3 regions of the Holdemanella hominis genome follow, and region 1 is predicted to be linked to each of the others. Evidence: predicted binding sites of a transcription regulator. Region 1 holds the regulator's gene; each other region holds the start of a gene.

Region 1 (11,626 bases):
TAGAACATAAACAAGGATTGCAATGACAATAGGCACAATAAAAATCATTGAGTATCCACGTACAAACTTTGTTTCTAAAGCTTTAAATCCTAAATCATCATAATAAAATCTTTCATCATTGGTTTTACCAACAACACCCTCTTCCATTAGATTCGAAATTGTATAACTAATTGTTGAAGTGGCATAAGGCAAATTTTTAAATACACTTACATCTACTGCACTCTTTTCATCCACTGCCCCTCTTTTTTTCAATGTATCCATTACCATTGAGGCAGCCGTTGCCTTCGCCCCTCTTTTTCTTTTTCTAGACATTTTCTTTCCTGCTTTCTATATTCATGGCTTCTGCCACACTCTTTACACACACACCATATGCCTTCAAACTCTCAGGTGCATGTTCCATAACATATGTGTCATTTAGCTTTTCCAATACACACAAATCATTTTCTCCATCTCCAATAAAAATTGCATCTTCGACAGGTAAATGACAAAAGGCTTCCCATTTATTTGTGCCTTTTCTTGTGATCTCAATATAATCTTTTGAAGTAGCCATCACTTCATAATTTTTAAATAATCCTCTAAATTGATTTAATATTAAATCCAAATCTTTTTCAACATACACACTCAATTTGGCTAAGCCAAATTGTCGTGTATTTAAATATTCCATTAAATCCACGTCTGAAAACAAGCCTAAACTCGGTTGTTTCTTTTTAAAAACATGAAGTCTTTCTTTTCCATAACATGAAATTGGATAATAGCGATTGCCCGCTTCGTCTGTATAAAACAAATCCAAATTATATGCCAAAATCGCTTTACACATTTGTATACCTTCACTTAAATCAATCAAAGAAGAATATACATTCTTATCTTTATAATAGGCATTAGCTCCATTATCTGTGATCATATATTCACAGGACAATTGATACTTCGAGACAAGTGCCACACAAAAGGCACGATCTCTTCCTGTCACAAAGCCAAACGCATGTTTTTGTGTCCATTGATGAATGCATTCCACATCTTCATCTGTGACATTTCCGTTTGAATCCATTAAAGTCCCGTCTAAATCCGAAAGAAACAACATTATTTTCGGCGTTCTTTCTTAGCTTTTTTAAATGATTTTTGTTTTTCCTGTAATGCTTCACCAATCTTTTTTGTGACTACGATCTTATCACGGTTGCTCATTAACACATTGCAGTTGCGTGCCACAATACCATTTTTAAATTCAAAATTTGCAAGCATACGATAACGATAATATGTATCTTGAAAGAAGAACCCTTCTTCTGTGAAATAAATACGACGGTGTGTATATGAATCAATGGCTAGCCCTAAAAATACAAGTCCAATACATCCATATGCTAAATAGTAATAATACGTTTGTCCATTGGAAGCTAATTTTGGTGCCATAAACATCAAAACAAATGCCAAAACAGCCATCGCAACCATGACCCATATCCAATAACCGCCATCGACCATTGTTTCGTAGTGTTTATGTGAGTTTTTAAAGTTTTCAAATTCCTTTTTGTAGGCAAGTCCACCTTTTAAGCTTTGATAAAATATGAATGCCATGTATCCAACTAATACAACGCCCACAACGATTTTAAAAAATATATTATTTGAATCCATAATCCGTCTCCTTTTTAAGTACATTAAGCATTATAACATCATTTCATGCTATAATAAAAGCATTGTTGGAGGTTGTTTATGGAAGAAAATATGCAGGCTTTAATGGATCGTCTAAATAGTTCGAGTCAATTTCTGCAAAGCAATGACATGCGTGTAACAGAAGTTCGCCATGGTTTTGCGAAGGTAGAAATGATTATTGATGAACAAATTTTAAATATACATGGCTTTGTCCATGGTGGAGCCCTTTTCTCTTTGGCTGACACAGTCGCTGGAGCAGCAAGCTTTGCGACAGGAAGAGACAGCGTTACACTTACGGGTACAATTAATTATATTAAGCCAGGTCGTGGTGGCAAATTGATTGGGATTGCCCAAGAAATCTCAAGTGGAAGAACAACTGGAGTATATGAGGTATTTATCTTCAATGATGAAAATGTACTTCTTTCTCGTGCCACATTCACAATGTTCTTCTTAGATTCTGACAAGATGAAAAAAAAGAAAGAGCAGAAATAAAACTGCTCTTTTCGTTTATTTAAATGCTCTTTTAAATCTTTCAAAAGGAGATTCAGATTGTCCTGATTTTAATTCTTCATATAGCTCTCTTTCTCTGCGAGATACTTTACGTGGAATTTCAACCTGTACTTCTACAAATTCATCCCCTTGTCCTGAACGAGATTTTACACCTTTTCCTTTTAGACGGAACTTAGTGTTTGGCTGTGTTCCTTCAGGAATTTTCAATTCAACATCGCCATATACTGTTGGTACTTGAATCGTACATCCAATTGTCGCATCAATTGAACTGATTGGAACTTTAATGAAGATATTGTTGTCTTCGCGTTTGAAAGTTGGATGTGGCGTAACCATAATTTCGATGTATAAATCGCCATTAGGCCCTCCATTTGTTCCTCTTTCACCTTTTCCAGGAATACGAATCTGTTGACCCGATTGAATACCTGCTGGAATCTTAATATCTAGTTTTACACGACGGTGCTCATATCCGTTTCCATGACAATGGGAGCATGCACGTGTAACTTTCTTACCTGTACCATGACAATCTGGACATACGCTTTGTTGCTGAATCACACCGAATGGTGTTCTTTGTTGAGACATAACATATCCAGAACCATGGCATGTAGGACATGTCTGCACATCACTTGGGCTTTCAGCTCCAGATCCGTTACAGTGTTTACATGTTTCATCCACATCCAATGAAATCGTTTCTGTTTTACCAAAAATTGAATCCATGAAATCAATGCGCATCTGCATGTAACGGTCTTGTCCTTGTCGAGGCTGATTACTTGAACGGCGAGATCCTCCACCGCCAAATCCTCCACCAAAGAACGAACCGAAGATGTCTCCTAAATCGCCAAAATCTGTGAATCCTCCAGAGAATCCACCACCTTGTCCAAAGGCTCCATCCATACCTGCATGACCAAATTGATCATATGTTGCACGTTTTTTCTCATCGCTTAATACTTCATAAGCTTCATTGATTTCCTTGAACTTATCTTCAGCTCCAGGTTCATGATTTCGATCGGGGTGATATTTCATGGCCAATTTTCGATAGGCCTTTTTAATTTCATCTGGTGTAGCACTTTTGCTGACGCCAAGCACTTCATAATAGTCACGTTTTTCTGCCATGTGAATCCCTCCATACGATACGAAGAAGTTCTAGCGTGGCTAGAACTTCAAATGTTGCTTATTTATTTTACTTCTCAGTGAATTCACCGTCAACTACATCATCACCTGAGTGAGTTTGTGTTGATTGTGAAGCTGCATCACCATTTGGCTGGTTATACATTGCTTGTCCTGCCTGCATTGCTGCTTTTTCAAGCATGTCTAATTTAGCCTTAACTTCTTCCATGTTATTTTCATCTAAAGATTTTTGTAGATCATCACGCAATTTCTTAGTTTCTTCAGCTTGTTTTGGATCAATCTTATCTTTATTGTCTTCTAACATTCCATCGATTTGTGCAATGAAGCCTTCAGCTTTGTTACGTAAATCAATTTCTTCCTTACGTTTTTCATCTTCAGCCTTGTTATCTTCAGCTTCACGAACCATACGATCGATTTCTTCATCACTCAATCCACTAGAGTTTTGAATTGTGATGTGTTGTTCTTTACCAGTACCCTTATCTGTAGCACTTACGTGTACGATACCGTTGGCATCAATATCAAATTTAACTTCAATTTGAGGAACTCCACGACGAGCTGGTGCAATTCCGTTTAATTGGAAGTTTCCTAATTCTTTATTGTCGTTAGCCATTGGACGTTCACCTTGTAATACACGGATATCTACAGCTGGTTGGTTATCAGCGGCTGTTGAGAAAATCTGTGATTTACTTGTTGGGATTGTAGTGTTACGAGGGATCAACACTGTCATAACTCCACCCATAGTTTCGATACCTAATGATAATGGTGTAACATCTAGTAATAACACATCATTTACATCACCTGAGATAACTCCACCTTGGATTGCAGCACCCATAGCTACAGCTTCATCTGGGTTTACTGAGTGGTTAGGATCTTTTCCTAATGCTTTACGTACTGCTTCTTGAACCGCTGGAATACGAGTAGATCCACCAACTAATAATACTTCGTCGATATCAGATTTAGACAATTTTGCATCTCTTAATGCATTTTCAATTGGAATCAATGTACGTTCTACTAAATGTTTAGTCATATCATCAAATTTAGCACGAGTTAATGTTGTATCAAAGTGCAATGGACCCGCAGGACCTGCTGAGATAAATGGTAAGCTGATTTGTGTCTGCATTACACCACTTAAATCTTTTTTCGCTTTTTCAGCAGCTTCTTTTAAACGTTGCATAGCCATTGGATCTTGCGACAAGTCAATTGCGTTATCTTTCTTGAATGTATCAACCATCCAGTTTACTAATACGTTATCGAAGTCATCTCCACCTAAGTGAGTATCTCCGTTTGTTGATAATACTTCGAATGTTCCATCAGCTAAATCAAGGATACTAACATCGAAAGTACCTCCACCTAAGTCATAGATCAATACTTTTTCTTCTTTATCTGTTTTATCAATACCATAAGCCAATGCTGCAGCTGTTGGTTCGTTGATAATACGTTCTACTTCTAATCCAGCAATTTTACCAGCATCTTTAGTTGCTTGACGCTGAGCATCGTTGAAGTATGCAGGAACTGTGATAACAGCCTTTGTTACTTTTTCTCCTAAGTAATCTTCTGCATATGATTTCAAGTATTGAAGGATCATTGCACTAATTTCTTGTGGTGTATATGATTTTCCCTCAGCCTCTACTTTTTCATTCGTTCCCATCAAACGCTTAATTGAACTAATTGTGTTTTTATTTGTGACTGCCTGACGTTTTGCAGCATCACCAATAATACGTTCTCCATCTTTGAACGCAACAACACTTGGTGTTGTACGATTTCCTTCTGGGTTAGGAATTACTTTACAATCTTTACCTTCCATAACCGCAACACAGCTATTTGTTGTACCTAAGTCAATACCAATAATTTTACTCATGATAATTACCTCCCTATTCGCTCACTTTTACTAATGCTGGTCGTAAAATACGATCCTTCAACATATATCCTTTTTGTAATACTTCAATAACCATTCCACTTTCAACGCCTTCTTTTTTCTCTTGCATTAAAGCCTGCATTGTATTGTGGTCGAATGGTTTATCGGCTGCATCTATTTCCTGTACGCCTTCTTTTTCCAGCACACCTTTCAATTGTTTATGAATCATCTCAAAACCTTTGACATAATTCTTAATTGTCTCATCCTCGGTTTGTACTTTCAAAGCCATTTCCATTGAATCAAGAATTGGCAAGATTTCCGTTGCTGGCTGTTGGAAGCGATATTTTCGAGTTGCATCTGCATCTTTCTGTAGACGTTTTTTCATGTTTTCTGTATCTGCATAAGCACGTGCTACATCATTTTTTGCCTTGTCCAGTTCTGCCTTCAAACCTTCAATAATTTCGTCTGAACTTGGTTCTTTTTTTTCTTCAGCTGCCCCTTCAACAACTTCTTCTTTTGTTTCTTCTTTTACTTCTTTAGTTTCTTCTTTGCTCATCGTTGGCACCTCCCTTATCTTTGTCTGTCCCAAAGACGTCTTCGATGACATTTGACATATAATTCATCAAGGCCACGACCTTGGAATATTGCATTCGATTTGGACCAACAACCATTAATTGTCCTTCCTCATCGCTGTTATAATGGAATTTTGTCGTTAATACTGAACAATCTCCGATTTGTAACAACTCGTTTCTTTCCCCAATCTGGATTGCTACATTTCCCTCTTGATCCGTCCATTGATGGAATAAACTTCCATTTTCCAAAATACGCATCATTTGTTTCAACTTGTTGATGTCACTGAACTCTGGCTGATACAACATATTACTTCGTCCAGAAACCGCAACTTTCTCTGTCGCAAATCGCATAAAGGCTGAAACGAACGCTTCAAACAAAACTTCATGTCGAACAAGTTTTGCTGCCATCATCGGTTCAATTTCTTTCATTTTTCCAACAACATCTTCAATAGGCGTTCCCACTAATTGGTCATTTAATAAATCTGTACAATTTTGAATATCCTGCATGGACACATCTGTACCAAATTGGAACACTTTATTTTCTGTATGTCCTTGATCTGTGACAATGATCGCAACAGCACTTTGATTGTTGATTGGAATCAACTGTACATGCTGTAAAGTCTGATGCCTGCTATCAGGTCCTAGAACAACACTGGTCAAATTTGTCATGTGTGACAAAATATCACAGCTCTTTTGAACAACTTCTTCTAACGAATAATGTCTTTCACTAAAGACTTGCTGTAAAGCATTCTTTGTAGAAGCATCCAAATCCGCTTCCATAAGATGTTCAACATAGTACCTGTAGCCTTTTTGACTCGGAATTCGACCACTCGAAGTATGTGTCTTCTCTAACAGCCCTAACTTCTCAAGTGTCGCCATCTCATTACGGATGGTTGCAGATGAAACCGGGAAATCTAGAAGTTCCATTAAAGTCTTTGAACCAACTGGTTCTGCACAACGAGTAAACTCTTCAACTATTGTTTTAAAGATTATCTTTTGACGTTGTGTGATTTCCATTGTGAAGACCTCCTTCTAGCACTCATTTTCCTTGTCTGCTATTAGTATATCACAATTTTTAGCACCGTCAACAATTGAGTGCTAAATTTCAACTAAAAAAATAAGGATACAAATATTCGTACCCTTAACTAAACATAAATCAAAAATTCTTTAATCGATTCTTCACTCACTGAGAAGATGGATGCGATAGCTTTAACAGTGAAGCCTTTGTCCAGTATAGCTTGATACACTTCAAATTGATTTATTGCAATACCTTTGTTGATTCTTCAAACATTTCATCTAATGCTCTACACACTTTTACATCTCCTCACTTTGTAAAGAATGGATGTGATCACACATCCATTCAATCAAATACTTCTTTTTAGTTCTCTTAACGCATCTAAGTCTAATCCAACAATCTCAGAGATTTCTTCAAGTGTTTGATTATTTCTTACAAGCATTTTAATCGCTATTTTGATTTGGGTATTTTTTTCACCACGCTCAATGCCTTGTTCAATGCCTCGTTCAATGCCTTGCTTGATACCCATCTGGATTCCTCTGTTTGTTGATTCTTCAAACATTTCATCTAATGCTCTACACACTTTTACATCTCCCTTCTCGCTTTTGTTGTAGATACTCAATAACTCTTTGTTCTTTGTCACTACATACGCAAAATACAATGCATCACGATTAAACTCTCGATCTAGATCTTCTTTTAAAACCTGTTTTCTATAGATCATACGCAATAGATCAAAAAAGTCCTGTGTTGCCTTTTCACCTGTATTATACTTGTGATTTGTGTTTAGCTCAATCAGATTCAGTTTAAACTCATTGAACATGTCTTCAAATCCAGGATGAATAATTTCTAGTTCACTCAATCTTTTAGCAGCATTCCACTTGGATTCACCCACATATAAGACGACTGTTAAAATCATGGGAAGTCTTGTATGCATAGGTACATGTTGCTTAAAGTTTTGGCGAATATAACGCATACGAGCAACGCTTTCATATTCCATGACTCTTGCGACCATGGATTGATCGATATAGCTTTGGCTTTCAATCACGAACAAATCCAAATAAGTACCACCCTCATACCGCTTGATGATATCCACATGCTTACTAGAAACATTCATGACAAGTTCACTGTTTTCATCCTTAAGATATTCAGGCTTCAACACTGGTTGTCCATAAAATAAAAGTGCATTGAAGATCGAGACAAAGTTTTTGGGTTGTCCTAAAAACTTCTTAGACTCAATATCCATCGAATTCAAGATGACTCCTCCTTTCTTCTCTCTCTAATACGAAAAAAAGAAGGAAATTTTAGAAAAGATGTATATTTTGATAATTTCACATAATTCATTTTGATTTCACAATATTTACCAAAGTTATACTAAAATTATGACAACATGGGATGATATTCTATAAGTGCCTTAAAGATAAGGCAATGAATATAGAAATAAACCAATATTCATATCTCTCTCCTAAAAAAATAATAATAAACAAAAAGAAACCATTCTAGACGCCAACACTAGAATGGTTTTCTTATTTTAGGCATACGTATTACAAAATTCATCAACCAGACAATCATCTATCTTTTTCACCTCATTCATTTCCTTATGTGATAAAATTAAAACATAAGGAAGAAGGCGCTTCTATGTGGAATCGACAACAAGTTAAAGAACAAGCCAAACTCATTATAAAACGCAACTATTGGAAAATGTTTGTGGTTACGCTGATTGCATCAACATTGACAGGTGAAAAAAACAACGATTATTGAAAGAATACAAGACTTTGCATCAAGCAATCTTTCTTATGAAACCCAACCTATATTCTATTCCTCTAATTTCCAATATATATTTTATTCATTCATTTCTGTCGCCAGTATTTTTGGAATACTCTATACAATCTTTATTGGCAATGTTATTGTAGTTGGAAACAATAGATATTTTATTAAGAACCATGATGAAAAGTCTGAACTCAGTGAAATATTCAAAGGATTTAAGGGCAATTATTTAAATGTGATAAAAATCATGTTTTTGATGGATTTAAAAACACTACTACGGCTATTCTTATTCATAGTACCTGTAGTTAATAAAGCTTACGAATATCCTATGATTCCATATCTATTGGCAAAATCCAAATCTTTCGGCTGATGAAACCTTCTCTTTGTCCAAACAAATGACAACAGGACAAAAGGCAGACTTCTTCGTTCTAGATTTATCTTTTTTAGGGTGGATCATTTTAGGCGCAATTTGTTCGGAATTGGACTTCTATTTGTACAACCATATCCAGAAGCAACAAAAGCTGAAGTTTATTTGATTTTAAAGCAGAAAATATAGGAGGGATTATATATGTTTGAAAAAGTTGATATTCATAGTCTATACTTCAATCCTTTTGATAAGGTTGGAAAAGACTGGCTACTTATCAGTGCTACAAAAAACGGTAAAACCAACACTATGACCGCTTCCTGGGGAACTCTTGGTCATTTATGGAATAAGAATGTTGCGATTATCTTTATTCGTCCGCAAAGATACACAAAAGAATTCGTTGATGAAAGTGAGACGTTCACCCTATCCTTCTTTGATGATAAGCATAAAGAGCTATCTTACTTAGGCACAAAATCAGGTAAGGATGAAGATAAGATTACAAACGTGAACTTCCACATTGAAATGGTTGATGGAAATCCTACATTTAAAGAAGCTAAAGAAGTTTTTATTTGTAAGAAGCTCTATGTTGGAAAACTCGAAAAAGAACATTTCTTATTGCCTGAAATTTACGAAAGAAATTATCCACTTGATGATTTGCACTATGTATATATTGGAGAAATTACAGATGTCTATACAAATAAATAAAATTATTCATATCAATAACGAACACATATTTGGTGCTACTACACTAAAAGATATTGCACTTCCTGAAAAGAACAATACCGCACTTCATGTATGTATCGATCCAAAAGCGGTTATGATCAACCGCAAAAGATTGGCTGAAGAATTAAATATGCCTCTAGATCATTGGGCACTTCCTTGGCAAAAGCACACAAACAATATGGCCCACATTACTTCGAGCGATGAAGGCAAGGGGGCCTATGATAAAGATACAAGCATTATGAATGTAGATGCCGTATATACGACAGAGCCAAACATTCTAATTGGCGTATTTACCGCGGATTGTTTAGGCATTCTCGTGGTCGATGAAACAACACCATGCATATGCGCCATTCATTCCGGATGGAAAGGAACCACTTTAGAAATCACTAAAAAATGCTTGAGCGAATTAATCGAAAAAGATTTGATTCATCCTGAATCCTGTCACATATATTTTTCTCCAAGCATACAATTTGATTCTTTAGAAGTAGGTATGGAAGTTGTTGAACAAATGAAACAAATCAGTATTGATACAACACCTTTCATTCGATATATGCCAAATGAAAAAGCCTATATTGATAATCAAGGTATTAACATTGAAATGTGTAAAGAATTAGGTATTCCAGAGAAAAACATTCATTCAAGCAAATATGATACAAAAAAAGAATTCGATACATGTTTTAGCTATCGTAATGATAAACAAACAGGCGAACACTTTACCTTCGGATACATTAAATAAACCCAAGTCAGCAGCTTGGGTTTTTTTGTCTTTCACGAAGACGATTATCTAAATTGACCTTACGATAGATTTCGGCATGCAGTTCATAAAAACTCATTGATTTCAGCATGTCCTTTTTTTCTTTCGAACAATCCGGTCTGTCTAAGTAGTATAGGAAATGCGAATCTTGACACATATAAATGACTACGGCAAGCCCACAATCGAGGACATACGTTCTGGCATAAACATTTTTTGGATTATGAACTAATTCTCTTGCGAAATCTTCTGGTTCAAGATGGACGACAGTACACATTTCTTATCTCCCTTTGACACTTGCATTATGTATGAATTATGAATTCTCCTCAATAGTCTAGCTTAATTTTTTAGTTTTCCAAATTTTTAATTATGATTCAAAAGTTTTTATTTAAATTTGAGTTGGCTACAAAAATTTTAATCTTTAACGCTATTTCTTGTCTCAATTCCATTACATTCATTTTTCTTAATGCTTCTTTTTTAGAAACATCGACATCAAGTCGATCCAAATAATAAAGATCCTCACCTTCATAATATCCATACACAATACCGGCAATTCCATTATCTAAAACAATTGGTGTGGGAATCAATTGTTTCTTCTTTTTCATCATTGCCTTCGCAAATTCAACAGGATTTAATCGAACTACCATATCTATCACATACTTTCTTTAGACAATCTCATTATGCACAGAAACAATATTGAATTCATTACCCACTTTCAAATTATTTGTATTCCCACTTTTTATTCTGTTTTCAAAATATTTCGTTTATAATTTAATTGGATTCAAAAGGAAAAAGGTGAAAACATGTCAAAGAAAAAAGAAGAAAGACAACTTCAAATTCGTCAAATTCTTGAAGAAAAAGAAAAAATAAAAGTCGCAGAACTCGCTAAATTACTTTCTGTTACTCCAGAAACACTACGTAAAGATTTAGATGAACTACAAGAAAGAAAAATATTAGTTCGAGAACATGGCTACGCCAAAATTCAAAGTTCTTCTGTCGAAACATTTGTCGAATTAAAAGCACAAAAAAATAAGGAAATGAAAAAAATTGTAGCCCTAGAAGCATTTAGCCGAATCGAAAATGGCATGACCGTATATTTGGATTCTGGAAGCACAATTTTAACGGCCATAAGCGCCTTACGAAACAAAAGCGACATCACCATTGTCACCAATTCTATTCTTGTAGCTTATGAATGTGCCAACATGAATTTAAATATCATTATGGCTGGTGGTTTATTATTCAATATAGGAAAAAGAACCTATGGACATTTCGCAACCGAAATCATCGACCATTTAAACATTGATTTAGC
Region 2 (8,163 bases), on a different contig from region 1:
TCTTGATTTTCGAAAAAACAAGGTTTGCCTGCTGACAAACTAGCAACTAAGCTGACCCAAAATGCAGTCTTACCGACGCCACCATTGCCTCCGATATCTGTTATTTCATATTTGGGTATATACCCTTCAATAAGCCATTCCTGTTCCTTTTTCTCAACTGACGCAATAGTGATTACATCATCCTCGTGCTGGTACTTATTCTGTAATGTCTCCAAATCGTTAGATAGTGTGTATATATTTAATTCATTGGTTTCTTTTAAATTATTCATACTTTTTTGTAGTACTTTTAAACACTCTCTCTGAACATAATTCTTTCGCAATTCATCTAAATACGAATTAAGAGGTACGCGTGAGATATATTCTCCTAACAATTTATTATGTAAATCGACAAGGCCATTGTTTTTAATTTTTCTATTATACACTGCTTTATTCCAACTTCCACCTTCTAATCCGCATTTGATTGCTTCAAATAGTCGTTTGTGTGGTGGGTATGCGAAAAGATTCTTGTCGATGGAATCTTCATATAGTAATTCAGGACAGTAGATGTAGATTGCTAATACGTTCTCTTCAGTGGATCTAGCAGCTGCAGAGATTGGGATTTCTAACTCTAATTCATCACTCATTAATAAAAAAACCTCCTATCATTTTCAAATAGGCGGTATACACATATTGCTATATTATGCTATAATACGCATAGGAAAAGAGTGTATCCGCTTTATTAAGCTCATTGCTGTGTCGCCAAACTAAGCATTGAGCTTTTTTTCTGCTTCTAGAGCAATAATTAAATCATCTCGTGAGATATGTACTTTTTCTAAGAAGTATTTAGTTGGAACACCATAGCTTGGTACATCAACGCCATAATCTTTTTTGTACTCTGTTTTGATTGTTTCCCAGATATTATCCATAGCCTTATGATTGATTGAAAGGATAATACGAGCATTTGACTTACAAATGAATGGTTGTGACGCAAGATATACTTTTTTCTCAGGTTTTGACATATTTTTCCTCCTGTCTTTGTCTACGAATACCGGAATACCGGTACGTCATTACATATACAGAGTACCGCTATTTATATACCATGTCAATATTTTTTAATAATTTGTTTTTCTTTGTCATATTTGTCATATGCTTTTATTTTTTATATAATAAGTACATGAGATGCATTGAAGATGATTTAGAACTACAAGATAGAATGACATATGTGCGTAAGCATTTTGGTTCAAGGTTAAAATATTTGATTAAACTTAGAGGGTATAAAGTTGCTCCGTTTGCAAAAGAATTAGGCTGGAGCAAGGATACATTATATAAATACTTCCGCGGAGAAATTTTTCCCAAAAAAGAATATTTGGATCTTCTCCTTGATAAGCTTAATTTGAATTTAAATGTATTTATGTATGATACATTTTTACTGGACAAAAAATGGATGTACTGGAATAGTGATGATTCTGAGCTGATTGAAGATATTGATTTTAATGTGGTTAATGGTGTGAAGTTTGGAGTTGTTGACGAGTTGGAAGAATTGAACATCATGCTTGATTTCATTCGGCAGAATGCAGCCAGTTTAAAATCAGAGGATTTACATAATATTCTTTATCTCGTAAGAAAGGCAAATGATTACATATTCAAAATATACACAGAAAATACCGATTGGGAACTTCTAGACAGTGGCGATTCAAAATAATATTTATGAAACCAGATGCTTGTTAAGGTGTCTGGTTTTTCTATGTTCTAATAAAACAGAATATGTCTTTTTCTTTACGGATGATAGTGGTAATTTAAAGATAACCAATTTGGATCGTTTAGTTTTCACCAAAAATGGTGAATTTACGATTTGAATTGAGTTATTTTTTTTATTTTTTGTTACACTTTCTTTGAAAGGAGGTGAACCAAATGAAAAAGAAATTACAGAAGGTGATATGTGTTTTAAGTATTAAGTATAATGAAAGACTTTAATATGAAGCCAAATTTTAGTGAACTAGAGCCCTTAAGGTTCTGGTAAAACAACCATTAAAAGCAATAATTATAGGCAGTAATAAATACTAACTAAAATTCGTATAACATGATTTTATAAATTTTACTAAAATTTTAATATTTTAAGTAAATAAAATGATATATAATATACTAAAGGATAAATCGGAATTTATGGAGAAGACAATGATGAATAAAAAGACACAAAAAAAAGGCTTAAAAATTCAGTATAATACAAAAAAAAGTGTGATATATCTGATCATCGCAATTCCCACTATTGTGTTTACTATATGGAATTTGTTTTGTGGAAGCATTCAGATTCGTTGTAATGATCGTGATTTTAACATTGAAGCAAAAGGATGGAATGATTATACAGGGGAGTATTCGCAAATTGACAGCATTTCTTATGAAGTAAATGTATTGCAGAACGATAATGATCACAGAACTAATGGTTTTGGAAACCTGAAGTATGCTATGGGAAACTTCGAAAACGATATCTTCGGAGATTATATCCGCTACACTCATGCCTCCTGCCATTCATATGTTGTCATGAACATAGATGGAAAAATATTAGTTGTAAATGGGGAAAATGACGCAGAGACAAAGGAAATCTATCAGAGAATAAGTGAGAAGGTGTCAAAGGAAAGAAAATAGTTGTCGAAACGCTGAGAAGAAATTATTCTCAGCGTTTTTTGAACATTACTATAATGTCAAGGAATCTTCTGCATCTACCCACATCTGTAAATTCCCATCAAGATACAGTCTAGCATATTCTAGTGGTTCATCAATGGCAAGTGTGTTTAATGCACAATCTGATCCGGGTGTGGTTCTCAAATTCTTTTCTGCTTCCCAGCAGTCAACGCGAAGCATATAGTCTGCACTGGTATAAACATCAATGTTGTTTCGTCCGGGATTATATTCTGCAAATATTGTTCTCATCGTATCTTATCTCCTTATCGTTCAATCAATTATTTGCTGCAAAAATCAGAAGCATTTCAATCAGTTCACCATGTCACTTTTATTTTGTGTTATACTGTTTTATATGTTGGTATATACAAAAAAATTACAATAAAAAAGATAATGGACAACTTCCAGTTTGTCGATGTATAGACAAAACTAGTAACGGGTAAACCTCATCAATTTACCCGCTTTTTTTATGCCTTCTATTTAACTATTGGGAGTGTTTTGGAGGTTTCCGTGAGGATGGTTTGTCCAAGTTGTAAAAAGAGAAGACCTTCATCGAAAGCACCTGCATCTAAGAATATCTGTGATTACATCTCGAACGCCTAAGAACAAAGAGACTTAATGTTTCTTTGTTTTATTGTGCTTTATTGAGCACGAATAAGTAAACGGATTAAAAATTAAAACTTGGCGAATAAAAAAAATAATACGATTTTTACCTTATATAAAGCATTTATTATTTCGCCATGTTGGCGAATAAATAATACATTTGGCGAAGTAATTGGCGAGGTAGTGAATAGGCAAAATATGCATACTTGTGACGATATTTGTGACGACATTTGTGACGATGTTTATGATGTAAATGCTTATTTTTGTTACATTATGCTGCTTTATTTAAAGCATATTTAATATATATTGCGTATTGTTATTATGCATAATTCTCTCCCTCCGTCGACGCCATCTTGTAAATTAAGTCCTTATATAAGGGCTTTTTTTCTGTTTATAGATAGTTTTGAAAACCTTTTTGAAAACCTTTAAAAAAAGTGGTAAAAACAATTGCGAAAATAACAGCTTAAATGCTGTTATGCGGCCAATTATAGTTGATGCTATAAATTATACTAATTCATCAATGATGCGCCTTAAAATGCATTTAAAGTTCGTTAAAATTTAAAATACAAATGATAGATTGTTTGGTGTAACTTATCATTGATGAGTGTATGTTTAGATTATATTAAAAAGTTGTTGAGAGTAATCTGTGCGATTTCAAACTTATCACTAAGGTAAATAATAGTATTGATTATAAAGGCATGTTGATCTCTTTGTACCTTGAAGCGTTGGAAATTTCGGTACGGCTCTCGTACTATTTTTAAATTATTTGCCTTAGAGCTTTGTACGAACTCGCTCCATGTTAGAAATCCGTCTATTATTTCTGGATTTTTGATCAGGTCTTGGTTTGGAAGATATGTAAATATTGTTGTCAAAAATTTATATGGATCCAATCCATTTGTTTTTGCTACTTCAATTATGCTATATGAATTCGCACTAGATTCTGCTCCTAATACGCTTGCCGAGAACAACCAGTTCTTTCTTCCTGTCCTAAATGGTCAAATTACTCTTCCATCTTATGAGTTTGTCGTTGGAACATATTCTAAATTTTATAAAGTGCTTTATATAAAGTATATTAAATTGAATTTATAGGATTTGTGCACCTTAAATGCACCTTTTGGATAGCTTCATCAACAACATTGCTTGGCTTAAATGCTGAGCTTTTTATTTATGCTTGTGCATAGATTATAAAAGAAATTGAGCATAACCTGATAATCCGAAAATCAACAAATAATTTTTTAAGTTTTAGATATCAAAATATCCCTCTTCTACAAGATTTTGTCGACTTATACCGGTTTTATTTACTATTTTTTTTCTTGTGTGTAAGATTTACTTACCATAATATCATGGAGGCAAGAGATATAATGTACAACAGTTTTATTAGTAAATAAGCTATTGTGTCACATTCGGATGAAATCAATGATTTGTTGTTATATGCAATTTTAGATGAATGATTAACTAAGAATACAGATCTAAAAAGGGGGTTGAACATATTAATGAAGGGGATTCTATTTTAATTTATCAGTAGTCAGATACCTGGGATTTTTAGACGATGGAAAAAATTTATTTGCAAAATAAATTGTATCGGAAATTATGTGGTTTTAATAAAAGTAATTAAAAAAAGGATCTTTTGATGATATGAGAAAATATGTTAATGCTGTTTTTCAGAATTTTGTAAAATATCTATTTGATATAAAAACTAATATCGGCATCATAATGTCAACATAAAATTCATCAATATAGATCGTTTTATATTCACCAGTTTGAATCGCATTATTTAGTTTTCAAATGTATCAAGTATGTCTTTCATTTTGTATTTTGAACCTACTGCATCAATGATGCTTTAGCAGAATTAGAAATATTTCAAACATTTGATAAATTAAAAAAACAATTGTGTATGTTTGTAACACATAGATTGTCAAATATTGGTTCATCGGATCAAATTATAGTTTTAAATAAAGACGTAGTTATTGAACAAGGGGTTCATAAAGATTTGATTAAAAGGGATGGTAAATATAAAAAATTATTTGATACACAAGTTAGTCTATATAAAAAGGGAGGCATAGAAGAATGTTAGAAGTGAGAAATTTGTTCAAGGCATTAAATGGAAATGAAATATTAAAAAATATTAATCTTCGATTTGAAACAGGAGTTTATGGATTGTTAGGCGCAAATGGAGCAGGAAAAACAACATTAATTAAATGTTTGTGTAATTTATATGAAATTGATTCGGGGAGTATTTTGTATAACGGAATACAAATTAATCATTTAAAAAATAATTATTTTAATTCTTTAGGATATTTGCCACAAAATTTTGGCTATTATCAAGATTTCACAGCTTATGATTTTTTATCATATATAGGAGTTTTAAAAGGCTTAGAAGGAAAAAAACTTGAACATAGGATAGAATATTTGTTAAAAGAATTAGGATTATACGAGAAAAAGAATATTAGACTTAAACTTTATTCAGGAGGAATGCTAAGACGGGTGGGAATAGCTCAAGCATTGTTAAATGAACCGGAAATCTTAATTTTGGATGAACCTACAGCTGGATTAGATCCTAAGGAAAGAATTCATTTAAAGAATTTACTTAATCAATATGGTGAGAAGCATACAGTAATTATTTCTACTCATATTGTTTCTGATGTTGAGGATATTTCACAAGCCATTATTCTTTTAAAAAAAGGTGAAATCTGTGAACAAGGTGATTTAGATGTCTTATTAAAAAAGATTGAAGGATTTGTTTATGAAGGAACTGTACCTAAAACGCAATTGGATTATTTCATGAATAAGTATAGAGTTAGGAATGTATACGATTTGGGTAATACTATTAGAATAAGGATAATAACCGAAGATAATGTTGAAAAATGTTTTGCGCCTATAGAAGCTACTTTAAATGATTTATACTTATACTATTTTGATGAGGTAAGTGAAGATGACTAGGTTAATTAAAAATGAGTTAAACAGGATATATACATGTAAGATTAACAGAATCTCAGTATTATTATTGATTATGATTTCTGTCATATATGGCTTTTTGACAGTGTTTCAGGATCAGACTATAACTTATTATGAACAAGGAATAATCTATGGCCTTGATGCAATAACCTTTGAAAAAAATTTATCTCATGGTACTGTGGAAATAAATGATGATGAAATAAATAAAATTATTGATAAATTTCAAAAGCAAACAAATAATATTAACAGTACTGATGGCGAAGCATTTAAAACAATGTACAGTAAAGAGATGAGACCATATGAAGAGGTGATTTCGCTTATTGATTTTACTTTAGGTGGAACATATATGGATCAGTATAAAAAAATATTAGAAGTTAAGACTCCAATAAATTTTGTTGAGCTTTGGAAAGATAAAACTAATTGCACCGCTAAAACACAAAGCTTTAAATTTGGATATAGTAAAGGCTATCAAAGATTTTTGAAAAAAAATATGGATTTATTTCTATTTATGTCTATAATGCTTGCAATTTGCTTATCTAAAATGTTTTCTCAAGATAAAGAAGAACGGATGAATGAAATTATAAGTACAACAAAGAATAGGGGTACTAATCATTTTGTAGCAAAAGTTATTGCTGGAATAATTATATCAAGTTTCTATTATTTGTTGGCCCTTATACCATTTTCAATAATAATTTTTTCAATATATGGTTTAGCTGGTTGGGATGTTAATGTACAGTTAGGAATTGCGCCTCTATTTCCGAACTTATTGACATATGGACAATTATTATCTAGAGCAATTTTAATAGGATTATTAGCCTCAGTATTGATGGGACTGTTAATTATGTTTTTTTCGAAAGTGTTTTTATCTAGTAGTGTTTCTGTTATATGTTCTATAATTTTATGTTTTATTCCAAATATAATGATTTCACTATTAAATATTTCATCTTCTTCAATATTACGATATTGTTTCCCTATTACAATGGTTGATGTGTCATCAGTACTTAATTTTGATATGACAAAGCTATTATTTACTCTTTTATTGTTTTTTTTCTTAACTTTTATATTAATTTATGACAAAAAAAGATTAATTCAGTAGGTGATTATAAATGGTGAAAAAATTAATATTTATAGAAATAAAAAAATGTATTAATCCCAAAATAATATTTGCATTTTGTTTTTTTACGATAATCTTTCTTTCAACTTTTTTCTTGTATTCGATTAGTAGTACTGATGTATATGTTAACGAATTTAGTATTAATGCTAAAATTGATGGTATAAGTGCAAAAAGAGATGCGCAAGCAAAAATAGAAAAAAAATTAACTGATAAAGAATTAAGAAATTCATTAAAAGGATTTACTGGTATAACAAATGATAAAAGTAATTTTGATTCAACTGGAAATTTGATGATAAATGATTCAGAATCTATTAAAATGTTTAATAAATATTCTGATTTAGCAAACCTAGTGATTCGAGCATATTCTCCGATGTATTCATTTAATCCTAATATTTTGAATCATTTAGATTTAAATGATATAACTGTTCAAAGCATATTTGTTAATAGAGAAAATAATATTAAAACTATTAACCCAGATTTTAGTGATAAATTAAAAGAGCAAAAATATATCGATTTTGGTTATTCTTTAGGATGGCAAACTCTTTTAAATGATTTACCATATATACAAATATATTCGATGATCATAAGTTTGATAATTGCTGCATTGATTTTCTTTGTAGAAAAAAAATGCAATATGAATATGATTCTTAGAACATTAGCTACGAAAGAAAGCAAAATTAATTTCATTAAAGCAATAACGGTTTTAATAATGAATTCTGCAATCTATTTTTCTATTGTGTTAATTTATAGTGCTTTAATTTGGAGTGTATTTGGCTTAGAGGGATGGAATATGAAAATTCAGACTTCTTATCTATTTTGGCTGTCCCCTTTCAATA
Region 3 (11,626 bases), on a different contig from region 1:
CGATGTTTCCGATTAATTCACTATATGTTTTAGTTGCAGTATCGAATCCAAATGAACATTCGATGTCTTCGTTTTTCAAGTCACCATCGATAGTTTTTGGACAACCGATAACTTGAACACCTGTATTGTGAGCAGCAAAATATTCAGCTAATACAGCAGCGTTTGTATTTGAGTCATCACCACCGATAATTACGATAGCAGTGATTCCGTGTTTTTCACAAACTTTTGCAGCAACTGCGAATTGTTCTTCAGTTTCTAATTTTGTACGTCCAGATCCGATAATATCAAATCCACCCGTATTTCTGTATGCATCGATATAAGCATCGTCGAATTCAACATAGTTGTCTTCTAATAATCCAATAGGACCATTTTTAAATCCGTAAAGAACGTTTTCTTTACTAGTAGCTTTTAATGCATCGTATAGACCACAAATAACATTGTGTCCACCAGGTGCTTGTCCACCAGATAAGATTACACCTACAACTTGTTTTTTAGCTGCAGAAGTATTTTCTCCTTTTTCGAATGTAATTTCTTTTTCTCCGTAAGTGTTAGGGAATAAAGCCGCGATTTTTTCTTGGTCTGCAACACTTTGAGTTGCATTTCCTTCCTTAACACAGATTTCTGAAATACCATTTCTTAACATTCCAGGCAATTTTGGACTGTATTGGTATCTAGCTTTTTGAAGTGGTGATTGATTCATTTTTATATCTCCTTTTCAATTTATACCTACACTAAAAATTTTATAACACTTTGCCCAAAAAGTAAATAGAGCACCCCATCCAAGGCCTTTATTCAAGGTTTGAATTTAAATATTCCTTACTAATTTCTTTTTGTAGATATTCAAAAAACAAGCCAATATGATACCCATCCGCTACGGCATGCGCAATTGTGATATTTACAGGCATTTGATAATTATCATCATATTTTCCAGCAGTGATGATTGGAAAGAAGGCAGCACCCCCATTGACCATACGACTTGAAACCGCAGTAAATGTAGTCCATGGTGTACATGATACACAATAAAAGTTTGCAGGTTGGCCCGATTTTACCTTAATGCCTCTTTTGGTTTTACCTAATTCCATATCAGAAGTAATATTCTTGTAGAAAGAACCAAAATCGTCTGTAAAATCCGTCCAACAATCCGAAAATGTATGATCTTCTTCATGGAAAATCGTATAATTTGGAACTAAAGAATCCCACACACATAAATCTCCATTTTTATCTTTAAACATTTTAAAGTTCTCAATTCGATTTAACACTTTAGTCACACAATAAATCAACGTTGGATAAAATTTATATCCATTTGTATGACAAAAACTTAATAACTCACTCACATCAATATTGGCCGTCATATTCACTTCAACATTTAAACTGTTTGTATAATACAAATAATGCTCTTTACGACACCAATTTTCTAAATCAATCTTCTTATATCTACACATAAAATCTCCTATATCATCGTTATAGTTACAGTACCCACTGTAATCAAAATTAAACCTAGTAATGCCTTCCTTGATAGCTTTTCATGAAATACAACACGAGAAAAACCAATTGTTACAAGTATACTCAATTTATCAATTGGCACAACGATGCTTGCAAGTCCATCCTGTAAAGCACGATAGAAACATAGCCAAGATCCTCCTGTTGCAAAACCAGATAAGATGATAAACAAGAGTTCTTTTCGATCGACGTCTTTTATTTGGGACTGCTTATTTTTCACAAAGACCATTAGCCAGGCCATAACTAAGACAACACTTGTACGAATGGCCGTACCTAAATTAGAATCAATTCCAGAAATACCAATCTTACCTAAAATAGATGTAAGACTCGCAAATACAGCTGACAAAATCGCATACATCAACCAGCTTTTATCTGAAGAATTAGATTCAACATCCTCTTTTCGAGTAATCATCAACATTGTACCTACACCGATCATGCATACACAGCCAATTTTAGCTAAAGACAATCCTTCATGAAAGAAAATACAAGCCAATAGAATCGTTAAGATTGTACTGGATTTATCAATCGGAACCACCTTATTCACATTCCCATTTTGTAAAGCCTTAAAATAACATAGCCAGCTAGCTCCTGTTGCGATTCCAGACAAAACTAGAAACAACAAAGTTTTCCCACTGATATCCGTAATACCGGATATAGTTCCAGTTAAAAGAACAAGAATCCACGAAAAAACTAAAACCACAATGGTACGTATGGCGGTTGCCACATCAGAATCTGTTTTTGAAATCCCACATTTTGCGAGTATGGAAGTAATGCCCGCAAAAAAGGCAGAGCCTGTCGCATATAAAATCCACATAGTATCACCCAAATGAAATTTTATACCTCATAATCTCTTAATACAAATGCAAAAAGGAAGCAGTGTCTAAACTACTTCCAACATATTTTCAGCATCATTGGCCGCTTTTACTTTATCATTAGCACGAACAATAATTCCAGATTCATCTATTAAGTACGTTGTACGAACCACACCCATAGATACCTTTCCATAATTCTTCTTTTCTTTCCACACATCATAAGCTTCAATCACTTTTCTTTCTGGATCTGCCAACAATGTAAAGGCAAGGCTATACTTTTCTTGAAACTTCTTGTGTGAAGCCACCGTATCTTTACTTACCCCTAAAATGACAGCTCCTTTTTCTAAGAATTGTGGATATCTTTCAGAAAAACCACAAGCCTGCTTGGTGCAACCCGCCGTATTATCCTTTGGATAAAAATATAAGATAACTTTTTTACCTTTATAATCACTCAATTTGTGTATCACACCATCTTGATCAGGCAATTCAAAATCAGGTGCTTGAATTCCAATTTCTAACATATATATTCTCCATTCTGTTAAACAGATTATAGCATTCCAAACAATTTAAACATACCCATATGCACAAAAGGAAGCATACTTGCTTCCTAACGTTTTTTCTTACTCATTTTACTTGATCTAAATTGAGCTTGTCTTTGCGCTTTTTTTGTAGGCTTTAGGTTGAATTGTTTCTTTTCTAATACGCAAACACTTTCAATATGATCTGTATAAGGGAATAAATCCACTAATTCTAATTTATTTGTGACATAACCTTGTTTTCTAAATTGGTTTAAATCACGAACCTGTGTTCTTGGATCACAAGAAATATATAAAATTTTTCTTGGATTTAAAGCGGTTGCACACTCAATAAAATCTTTTGTCGTACCAGCACGAGGCGGATCTAAAATGATCGCATCATAATGATTGTGATATTTTCTTGCCTGGCGCATAAATTCTGTTGAATCCATCGCAACAAATTCAATATTTTTGATTTTATTTTGTTTCGCATTGTATTTTGCGTTTTCAATCGCATCTGGATTCACTTCTACACCCATGACTTTCTTACAAGAATCTGTCATCGTTAAACCAATTGTACCAACACCACAATATGTATCTAGTACTGTATCTGTTTCCTTTAAATCTAACATTTTCTTAGCTAAGCCATACAATACTTCACATTGTTCAGAATGAATCTGATAGAACGAATTGTGTGAAAACGCAATGTCTAAGCCACATAACTCATCATGAATCATACCATTTCCATATAAAACAATAGCTTCATCCTGCAAAACAATACTTGTCTTTCTTGGATTGATATTTTGTACAATTGTTTTAATTTGTGGAAATTCACTCGTTAATACACGAACCATATTTTTTCTTGAAGGAAAAATTTTCTGACTTGTCACAAATACAACCATCACTTCATCTGTCTTATGTCCCCAACGAATCAATACATGACGCAATAAACCAGTCCCTGTTCTTTCGTTATATAATTCTAATTTCATAGAACCAACAAGTTCTGTAATCTTGTTGATAATTTCATTGACAAGTTTTGGCTGCATTATACAATTTTCAGTCTTCACAACACGATGCGAATGAGGCGCATATAAACCTGAATATACTTTTCCTTTATCTTTCGCAAAACCAACAATTACTTTATTACGATAATGTGTATCATTCTTTGCCATATGCACATCGCCAACACGAACCTTTAAATGTGCTTTTTCAACCAATTCTTCCACATCTTTTTTCTTTTTATCTGCCTGCATACTCGGCTTCAGTTTTAAAAGTGAACATCCACCGCATATTTTTTCTACTTTACACTTCACTAATTTTCTCCTTTATTAAGTCAATAACCTTACTTGAATCTTTAACTTCAATTGTTTCAAATCCCAAATTACTTGCTGCAACTACATTATCTTTTCGATCATCTAAAAATAAGCATTCAGATGCCTTAAGATCATATTTTTTTAATAATATATGAAATATTTCTGGATCCGGTTTAATTTTCTTATATTCATAAGAAAAAACACCGCCATCTATATTATCAAACACACCACAACTTCTCAAATACTTTGTGTCATCTTCTGGAATATTTGAAAGAATATATACTTTGTATCCGAATCGTTTTAAATCTTTGATATACGCAACATTATCTTTTAATGGAATCACAAATTCTGTCCAATGATACATCAATTCTTTAATATTTAACTCTAACTCAGGAAATTGTTTTACTCCCTTTTCAATCATTTCTTCCACTGAATAGAGTCCTTGATCATACTCATCCCATAAAGAATCAAAATAGAATGATTTCACTTCCTCTTGTCCTTCATTAAAGAAGCTATAAATCAATTCATTTGAATCAAATTTAACCAATACATTTCCTAAATCAAATACTATATTTTTCAGCATATGCCAATTATACTTGAAAAAAACATCTAAAACAAATATGATTTTTGAAGAAAAGAGGTATGTTATGATTAAACCAATAATGAAAGATGAAGCTTTCTTAGCTATAAAATCCGTTCCAGCTACAAAAATGGATACACAAGTGGCTCAAGATCTAAAAGATACATTACAAGCTTATAGTAATCAATGTGTAGGCATGGCAGCCAATATGATTGGTGTTTCTAAAAATATTATTATCTTTGCGATTGGACCTGCACAAATTGTGATGTATAATCCAAAAATCACAAAGAAATCTAGACCTTACAAAGTCAAAGAAGGGTGTTTATCACTAGAGGGTGAAAGAAATACAACTCGTTATGAAAATATCACCGTTGAATACCAAGATGAATCTTTTAAAAAGTGTAAACAATCCTATTCTGGTTTTGTTGCTCAAATCATTCAACATGAAATTGATCACTGCAATGGTATCATCATTTAATAAAGCCAGGAAAAACCTGGCTTTTTATATAATTTGAATAATTCGATCTTTTAGATCCTCTAAATATAAAGGTTTACTGATATGCCCATTCATACCGCCTTGTAACATTTCTGTATATCTTGCATATACGCATTGGCACTCATCGCAAGGATTGGAATCTTTTTATCTTTTTTTCGAATTTGTATAGTCGCCTCATACCCATCCATAATAGGCATCCTAAGATCCATTAGAATCAAATCTAAATCCTTGATTTGATCAAACTGTTCTACAGCCTCTTTACCATTTTTAGCCTTATACACAATAGCCCCTTCACTTTGAAGCATAAACTCTATCACTTCCATATTGATCTCATTATCTTCCACGACAAGTATAGATAGATTTTCAATGGACATTGTTTGATTTTTTAAAGATTTATTCTCAACAGGATTCAAATCAATCTCTAAAGGAAGTTGAACAATAAATTGAGTACCTTAATCAATTTTACTTTCCACCTTGATTGTGCCATCCATCTTCTTTACAAACTCTTGCACAATACTCATCCCTAAACCCGCACCATCTATACGTTTATTTTTTTGAACAAAAGGTTTGAACAATTTGTTTTGTATGAATTCTTCATTCATTCCAATTCCTGTATCTTCTACAAAAAATTCAAAACAATCCGCTTTTTCTTTAACAGACAAATACACTTTACCACCTGGTCTATTGTATCTGATCGCATTACTTAAAAGATTCAACAAGACCTTCTCAATATGTGTAGGACTACCCATCAAATGATCATGTTCTATTTGAGTCTTCATAAACAATTCAATCTTATAATTCGATACCTGTAGATCAATAATAGTTTGAACCCTACCTAATAATTGACTTAATTCAAACGATTTATTTTCCAACACAGCCGAATCCGTTTGTAATGTTCGAATATCTAAAATATCATTTACCAAAGACAACAAGTGCGTACTTGATATCCACATCTTATCATAGGCATCTTTGATGCGTTGTTTATCATCACCACATCTTTGAATCACTTGAAGCATTCCTATAATCCCATTGATTGGTGTACGAATATCATGGCTCATATTTGCCAAGAAACGCATATTAACTTGATTGGCTTTTGTTTCATTTTCTAAGGCGAGTTGAAGCTTTCTATTCATATCAAAATAACGCTCTGTATCATGACAACGACGAACTTGTTCCTCCTCAAAAATCCTCTCATAATATGCATTCTTTTTCTCTAATGCCAAAATTATGACATCCAAATCGCAAATAACTTTGCCATATTTATATCGAGAAGATTCAACCATCAAGCCTTAACGAATCTCATCCGGATGTTTAGCCATATATGAATCCATATATCGTAAGATGGCTTTGACTTGATCAAACATCTTCTGCTCTAAATAATAATCAAATAAAGCAATACAAGCATCTATATATTCTACCGCATACATAGTCTCAATACGTTTTTCAAGTTCATCAGCACATCTATTAAATTCAAAATCCATATCGGCTTTACTAAATAATTCAATACCGCAATTCAAATAATCTTCTAAAATAATATGTTTGCCATCATGCTCATCTAAACCCATATTAAATGCTTCTAAAGCCTTATCCACTTGATTTAGGCTATTGTAAATCAAAGCTAAATTCAAATAGACATAGGCACCCATATCTTCAACGCAACAAGGCATGAATTCTTTGGCTTTTAAAATACTATCTAAAGCCTCTTCATACTTTTCCTGCTTTACGTACGTAATTGAAATATTATTATACTCATAACAATAATGTCCAACATCCTCATGTTCCATCGCAATCTGTAAAGCTTTTTCGTAATAATAACGACTTGAAACATTTGCCCCATCATAATAGAGCATGACACCCATTAAATTGAATGCAGAAATAAGTTCTCTTACAAATGGCATACTTTGATACTGCAAAATGATCGGTTCAATAATCTCTTTTGCCTTATTAAAATTTCCTTCATAATAATAATAATAAGCCATACCCAAATAAAAGGTGGCCGCAACTACAACTTCTAAATCATTTGAACTTTCATTTAATACATCACGATAAAAGTTTTCCTGCTCACTTAACTTTAGTTTTCCAACACCTTCTACTTCTTTCATTAATTCTTGATACTTCATAATCTTCACCTAAATTAAATGTATCATGAATGAAAAAAAGCACAAACTCGAAAGTTTGTGCCTAGAATTATTTCACTAACAATTCACAGATCTTCTTTGAATATGCGATTGGATCTTTGATTGCGAAGCCTTCAATTAAACAAGCCTGATCATATAATACTTCAGTCACTTCTTTAACTTTATCTTTATCAGAAGCGTATAAAGTCTTCAATGTTTCAAAGATTGGATGATTTGGATTGATTTCCAAAATACGCGTAGCCTTCATAGGCATTGGACTTTGGTTAGGCATATTTGCGAAAACCTTTTCCATCTCAAAAGAAATACCTTCGCCAGCCGTTAAGCATACTGGATCCTCTGTTAATTTATTTGACAATTTCACTTCAGCAACCTCATCGCCTAAAGCTTCTTTCATGAATGTCAATAAATCTTTATTTTCTTCTTTTGATTTATTTAAAGCTTCCTTTTCTTCCTCAGTATCTAAATCTAAATCTCCTTGAGCCGCATTTCTGAACGTCTTTTCTTTGTAGTTCATCAATGTCTGCATTACAAATTCATCCACTTCATCTGTTAAGTAAAGAACTTCAAATTCTTTATTCTTCAATGTTTGAACAACTGGCATCTTGTCAATCAATTCAACATCTTTACCAGATACAAAGTAAATGTCTTTTTGATCCTCTTTCATACGAGAAACATATTCACTTAAAGTAACATATTTCTTTTCTCTTGAAGAGTAGAACAACAATAAATCTTGGAATTTTTCTTTATCCATACCATAATTGTTGTAGACACCAAACTTCAAGTTTACACCAAATTCTTCAAAGAATTTTTCATATGCTTCACGATCTTTGGCAAGCATATTTCCAAGTTCATTCAATACTTTCTTTTCAATACGACCCGCAATCAATTTTAATTGATGATCATGTTGAAGCATTTCACGAGAAATATTTAAAGATAAATCTTGAGAATCCACTAGACCTTTCACAAAACGCAATGAATCTGGCAATAATTCTTCGGCATGATCCATAATGAATACGCCTCTACAATAGAGTTGAAGACCTTTCTTATAGTCTTGTGAATAGAATCCTTGAGGTAAGTGTGATGGAATATAAAGTAAGGCTGTAAAGCTAGTATTTCCCTCAACACTAAAATGAATCACTTTTTGAGGATCTTGATAATCATAGAAATGATCCTTGTAGAATTGATTGTATTCTTCATCTGTAATCTTCGATTTTTGACGTTTCCATAAAGGAACCATTGAGTTTAAAGTCTGATCTTCAACCACTGTTTCATATTCAGGCTTTTCACTTTCCTCAGTACCCTCTTTCATCTTCTGAGTTTCTACATTCATCTTGATTGGATAACGAATATAGTCTGAATATTTCTTAATCAATTCTTTTAACTCATATGTCTCTAAATATTGAGAATATTTTTCTTCATCTGTATCTTCTTTTAAAGTTAAAATGATTGTTGTACCATTTGTCTCCTTTGTACAAGGTGTGATTTCATAACCATCTTCACCAGCACTTACCCATTCATAAGCTTCATCACTACCTGCTTTTTTCGTAATAACACGAACATCTTTTGCGACCATAAATGCAGAATAGAATCCAACACCAAATTGACCAATGATATCTACATCTTCATCGTTGTTTTCTTCTTTTTTCTTCATTTCCTCTTTAAAAGCCAAAGAACCACTCTTCGCAATTGTACCCAAGTTTTCCTCTAATTCTTCCTTTGACATACCAATACCAGTGTCCGAAATTGTTAAAGTACGAGCTTCCTTATTTGGTTCAATACGAATCTCAAATTGACTTGCATCCGCATGACCTTGACTTTCATAATAATATTTATCAATCGCATCACTCGCATTCGATACAAGTTCACGTAAGAAGATTTCCTTGTGTGTATAAATGGAATTGATCATCAAATCCAATAAACGTTTTGACTCCGCTTTAAACTGTTTTTTCTTAGCCATAATACCACTCCTTCATTAGCACTCTAATATTTTGCCTGCTAATACTATACAACACCTTTTTAGCAGTGTCAACACCTGTGTGCTAAACACAAAAAAAGAATTCGACTAAACGAATTCTTAGCTTCTTTACCCACTTTTCAAATAATACTGTTAACTATTTTTATTCATATTTGTAGCATACAATGGATTGGCCGCTCTTATTTCACTTCCAAAAACCATCTTCAATTCTTCAAAAGCTATTTTCACATTTTCGGGAATATCCACATGCGCAATATAATTCTTTCCATTCGGACCATAGCCATTCGCATCATCTGAAAGTCTAGGAATTTCTCCCATCAACAAGTTGACATATCTATTAATTGGCCACATACCATGTAAATCTTCTTCATAAACCAATTCATCATTCTGGTTCAATACTTTAGCACAATAAGTAGCATAATTGATGATTGTCACATTATCATTAATATATTTTTTTAAACCTGCCGCCATACGCCTTTGCATAGAAGCATCCTGACTTAGAATGATACTATTAAAAGAAATATTGTTTTCTTTCAATAAATCCAAAAGATACGTTATATTATTCCCACAATTTGTAGACTTGGTTTCTAGATAGTCCGCCTTACATCCATATACATGTTTAATATACTTTTGAAATATTTCTGCTTCTGATAAATCTGTTGTCTCAATATCCGGATATTCTAAATGAACAACCTGACGTAGTGTATCTGTTGTATGTCCTGCTCCACCAACAATAATATATTTTTTCGCAACGAAGTTTTTAATTCCACTAGCTAAAACATCGCCACCTTCAAGAATACTTCCACCAAATAAAACCATAACATCTACCTGATGAATTCCATATCGTTTAAATAATTCTTCTTGATTTAACGCATCAATATCTCTTGTTCCCAAAAACTTTGCGAGTATATTTATATTTTCTGCAACTTTAGAATCCATATCTAAACTTCCTTTCAAAACTATCTACAATGACAAACTTGAATTTAAATAAGAAATTTATTTTGCTTCTTTAGGTAAGCATAGCTTACCATTATAACTATAAGATAGACCAACAAAAATACAAAACTATGAAATATTCCTATTGGATAAGGTGAAATACCTCCTCCTACTTTAAAAATTAACTCAGATATATAACTCGTAATCATAGATATTGGTATAAAAGCAATTATAATTGTATTTAACCATTTCACATAAAAAGATGAATTTTCTTTTGATATTACTTTTGCAAGAAAATATTCAAAAACACCGACCACTTGAATAATCATTGATCCATAAATAGAAGACATTGTTTGCTTTTCATACCACTCACCGATTGCACATAACAATCCAATTACAATCAATGCTGTAGATGCAATATAGAACACTTTTCCTACAATTTCTTTACTTTTTTCTTCTTTATTTTCGACTATTTCAATACCTTTTAAGATATAATCTGTAGTAACATTAAAATAATCACTCATTATAATTATTTTTTCCACATCGGGCATGCTCTGCTCACTTTCCCATTTGGACACAGCTTGCCTTGAAACCCCAACCTTATCTGCAAGTTCCTCTTGCGATATTCCTTTAGATTTTCTTAAATATAAGATTCTATCTGCGAAGTTCATTTGACAACACTCCTTTCTTTTATGAAGTAATTTTAGCAATATTACCAGTTGCATATCCACCATCTATGTAGGGAAATGTGTCAACCTGCAGTTGCACGCTGTTTTCCATTAATAACAATAAATTACTCCCGTAAAAAATATATAACCTTTTCGTCTTATAAACCTAAAAGTTTTCGTAGCTTACTTTGTACTGTTAAATACTATAAATTTATCCCACAATTCATCATAATTATCAAACTCATAAAATGTATCTCCAATTTTAAAATATCCCCCCCGGAATAATTGTCAGGGTTTCATCGATTGCAAAATAAATTGTATAATTAAGAAACAGCTCCATTTGATGATGCTTTGTTTTCATCTACTTTGCCACCAAGCTCCACTTGATTTTATAAATCTATAAACTCAACAATTTGATTATCTGAAAAGAATACGAATAATCACCGTCTATCCCACCTGTAGTTCCTATATGTTCAATTTTTTGTTTCTGACACAGCAATGTTTTCTAAATTAATATTCAGATCTCATTTTTCCGCATCCGAGTAATGTATTTGTTAGAAAAATAGGTATGAGCAAAACTATTCCAATTTTTTTTATTCATATATTCCTCCATTTACATTTTAGTTTGACAACTTCTGATTTATCTATTGCATTACGTTGATTACTTTACAGTGAAAGGTGTCCATTCAATGT

What was found. Region 1 encodes HrcA, which represses chaperone genes, less so after heat shock. Its sites were predicted from a motif close to TTTTAGCACTNNNNNNNNNNNAGTGCTAAAA; they were not measured.
Region 2: a site for HrcA is predicted at 2,922-2,952, ahead of H8911_RS05695 (DUF6061 family protein). Genes of this name have one in related genera too.
Region 3: a site for HrcA is predicted at 9,369-9,399, ahead of htpG (molecular chaperone HtpG). Genes of this name have one in related genera too.

The regions. Positions count from the first base shown of each region.
Region 1 is NZ_JACRWH010000013.1:15,402-27,027, forward strand. Features, by position in the region: gene H8911_RS04900 (hypothetical protein) at 1-312, opposite strand, end outside; gene H8911_RS04905 (HAD hydrolase family protein) at 305-1,078, opposite strand; gene H8911_RS04910 (hypothetical protein) at 1,078-1,620, opposite strand; gene H8911_RS04915 (PaaI family thioesterase) at 1,699-2,130, shown strand; gene dnaJ (molecular chaperone DnaJ) at 2,146-3,258, opposite strand; gene dnaK (molecular chaperone DnaK) at 3,326-5,131, opposite strand; gene grpE (nucleotide exchange factor GrpE) at 5,145-5,684, opposite strand; gene hrcA (heat-inducible transcriptional repressor HrcA) at 5,665-6,717, opposite strand; gene H8911_RS04940 (Rpn family recombination-promoting nuclease/putative transposase) at 7,065-7,958, opposite strand; gene H8911_RS12665 (hypothetical protein) at 8,351-8,473, shown strand; gene H8911_RS04950 (flavin reductase) at 9,048-9,548, shown strand; gene H8911_RS04955 (purine nucleoside phosphorylase YfiH/LACC1 family protein) at 9,529-10,302, shown strand; gene H8911_RS04960 (hypothetical protein) at 10,310-10,594, opposite strand; gene H8911_RS04965 (hypothetical protein) at 10,692-10,964, opposite strand; gene H8911_RS04970 (DeoR/GlpR family DNA-binding transcription regulator) at 11,121-11,626, shown strand, end outside.
Region 2 is NZ_JACRWH010000017.1:189-8,351, reverse strand. Features, by position in the region: gene H8911_RS05715 (AAA family ATPase) at 1-623, opposite strand, end outside; gene H8911_RS05710 (hypothetical protein) at 744-998, opposite strand; gene H8911_RS05705 (helix-turn-helix domain-containing protein) at 1,154-1,681, shown strand; gene H8911_RS05700 (hypothetical protein) at 2,143-2,622, shown strand; gene H8911_RS05695 (DUF6061 family protein) at 2,671-2,907, opposite strand; partial or broken gene H8911_RS05690 (IS66-like element ISEbi1 family transposase) at 4,032-4,295, opposite strand; gene H8911_RS05685 (hypothetical protein) at 5,153-5,332, shown strand; gene H8911_RS05680 (ATP-binding cassette domain-containing protein) at 5,326-6,198, shown strand; gene H8911_RS05675 (hypothetical protein) at 6,191-7,309, shown strand; gene H8911_RS05670 (hypothetical protein) at 7,320-8,163, shown strand, end outside.
Region 3 is NZ_JACRWH010000041.1:7,381-19,006, forward strand. Features, by position in the region: gene H8911_RS09020 (diphosphate--fructose-6-phosphate 1-phosphotransferase) at 1-700, opposite strand, end outside; gene H8911_RS09025 (CatA-like O-acetyltransferase) at 789-1,442, opposite strand; gene H8911_RS09030 (EamA family transporter) at 1,451-2,314, opposite strand; gene bcp (thioredoxin-dependent thiol peroxidase) at 2,381-2,833, opposite strand; gene rlmD (23S rRNA (uracil(1939)-C(5))-methyltransferase RlmD) at 2,920-4,140, opposite strand; gene H8911_RS09045 (HAD family hydrolase) at 4,130-4,723, opposite strand; gene H8911_RS09050 (peptide deformylase) at 4,788-5,198, shown strand; gene H8911_RS09055 (response regulator) at 5,288-5,629, opposite strand; gene H8911_RS09060 (sensor histidine kinase) at 5,669-6,439, opposite strand; gene H8911_RS09065 (tetratricopeptide repeat protein) at 6,506-7,336, opposite strand; gene htpG (molecular chaperone HtpG) at 7,404-9,311, opposite strand; gene H8911_RS09075 (ElyC/SanA/YdcF family protein) at 9,462-10,268, opposite strand; gene H8911_RS09080 (helix-turn-helix domain-containing protein) at 10,313-10,936, opposite strand.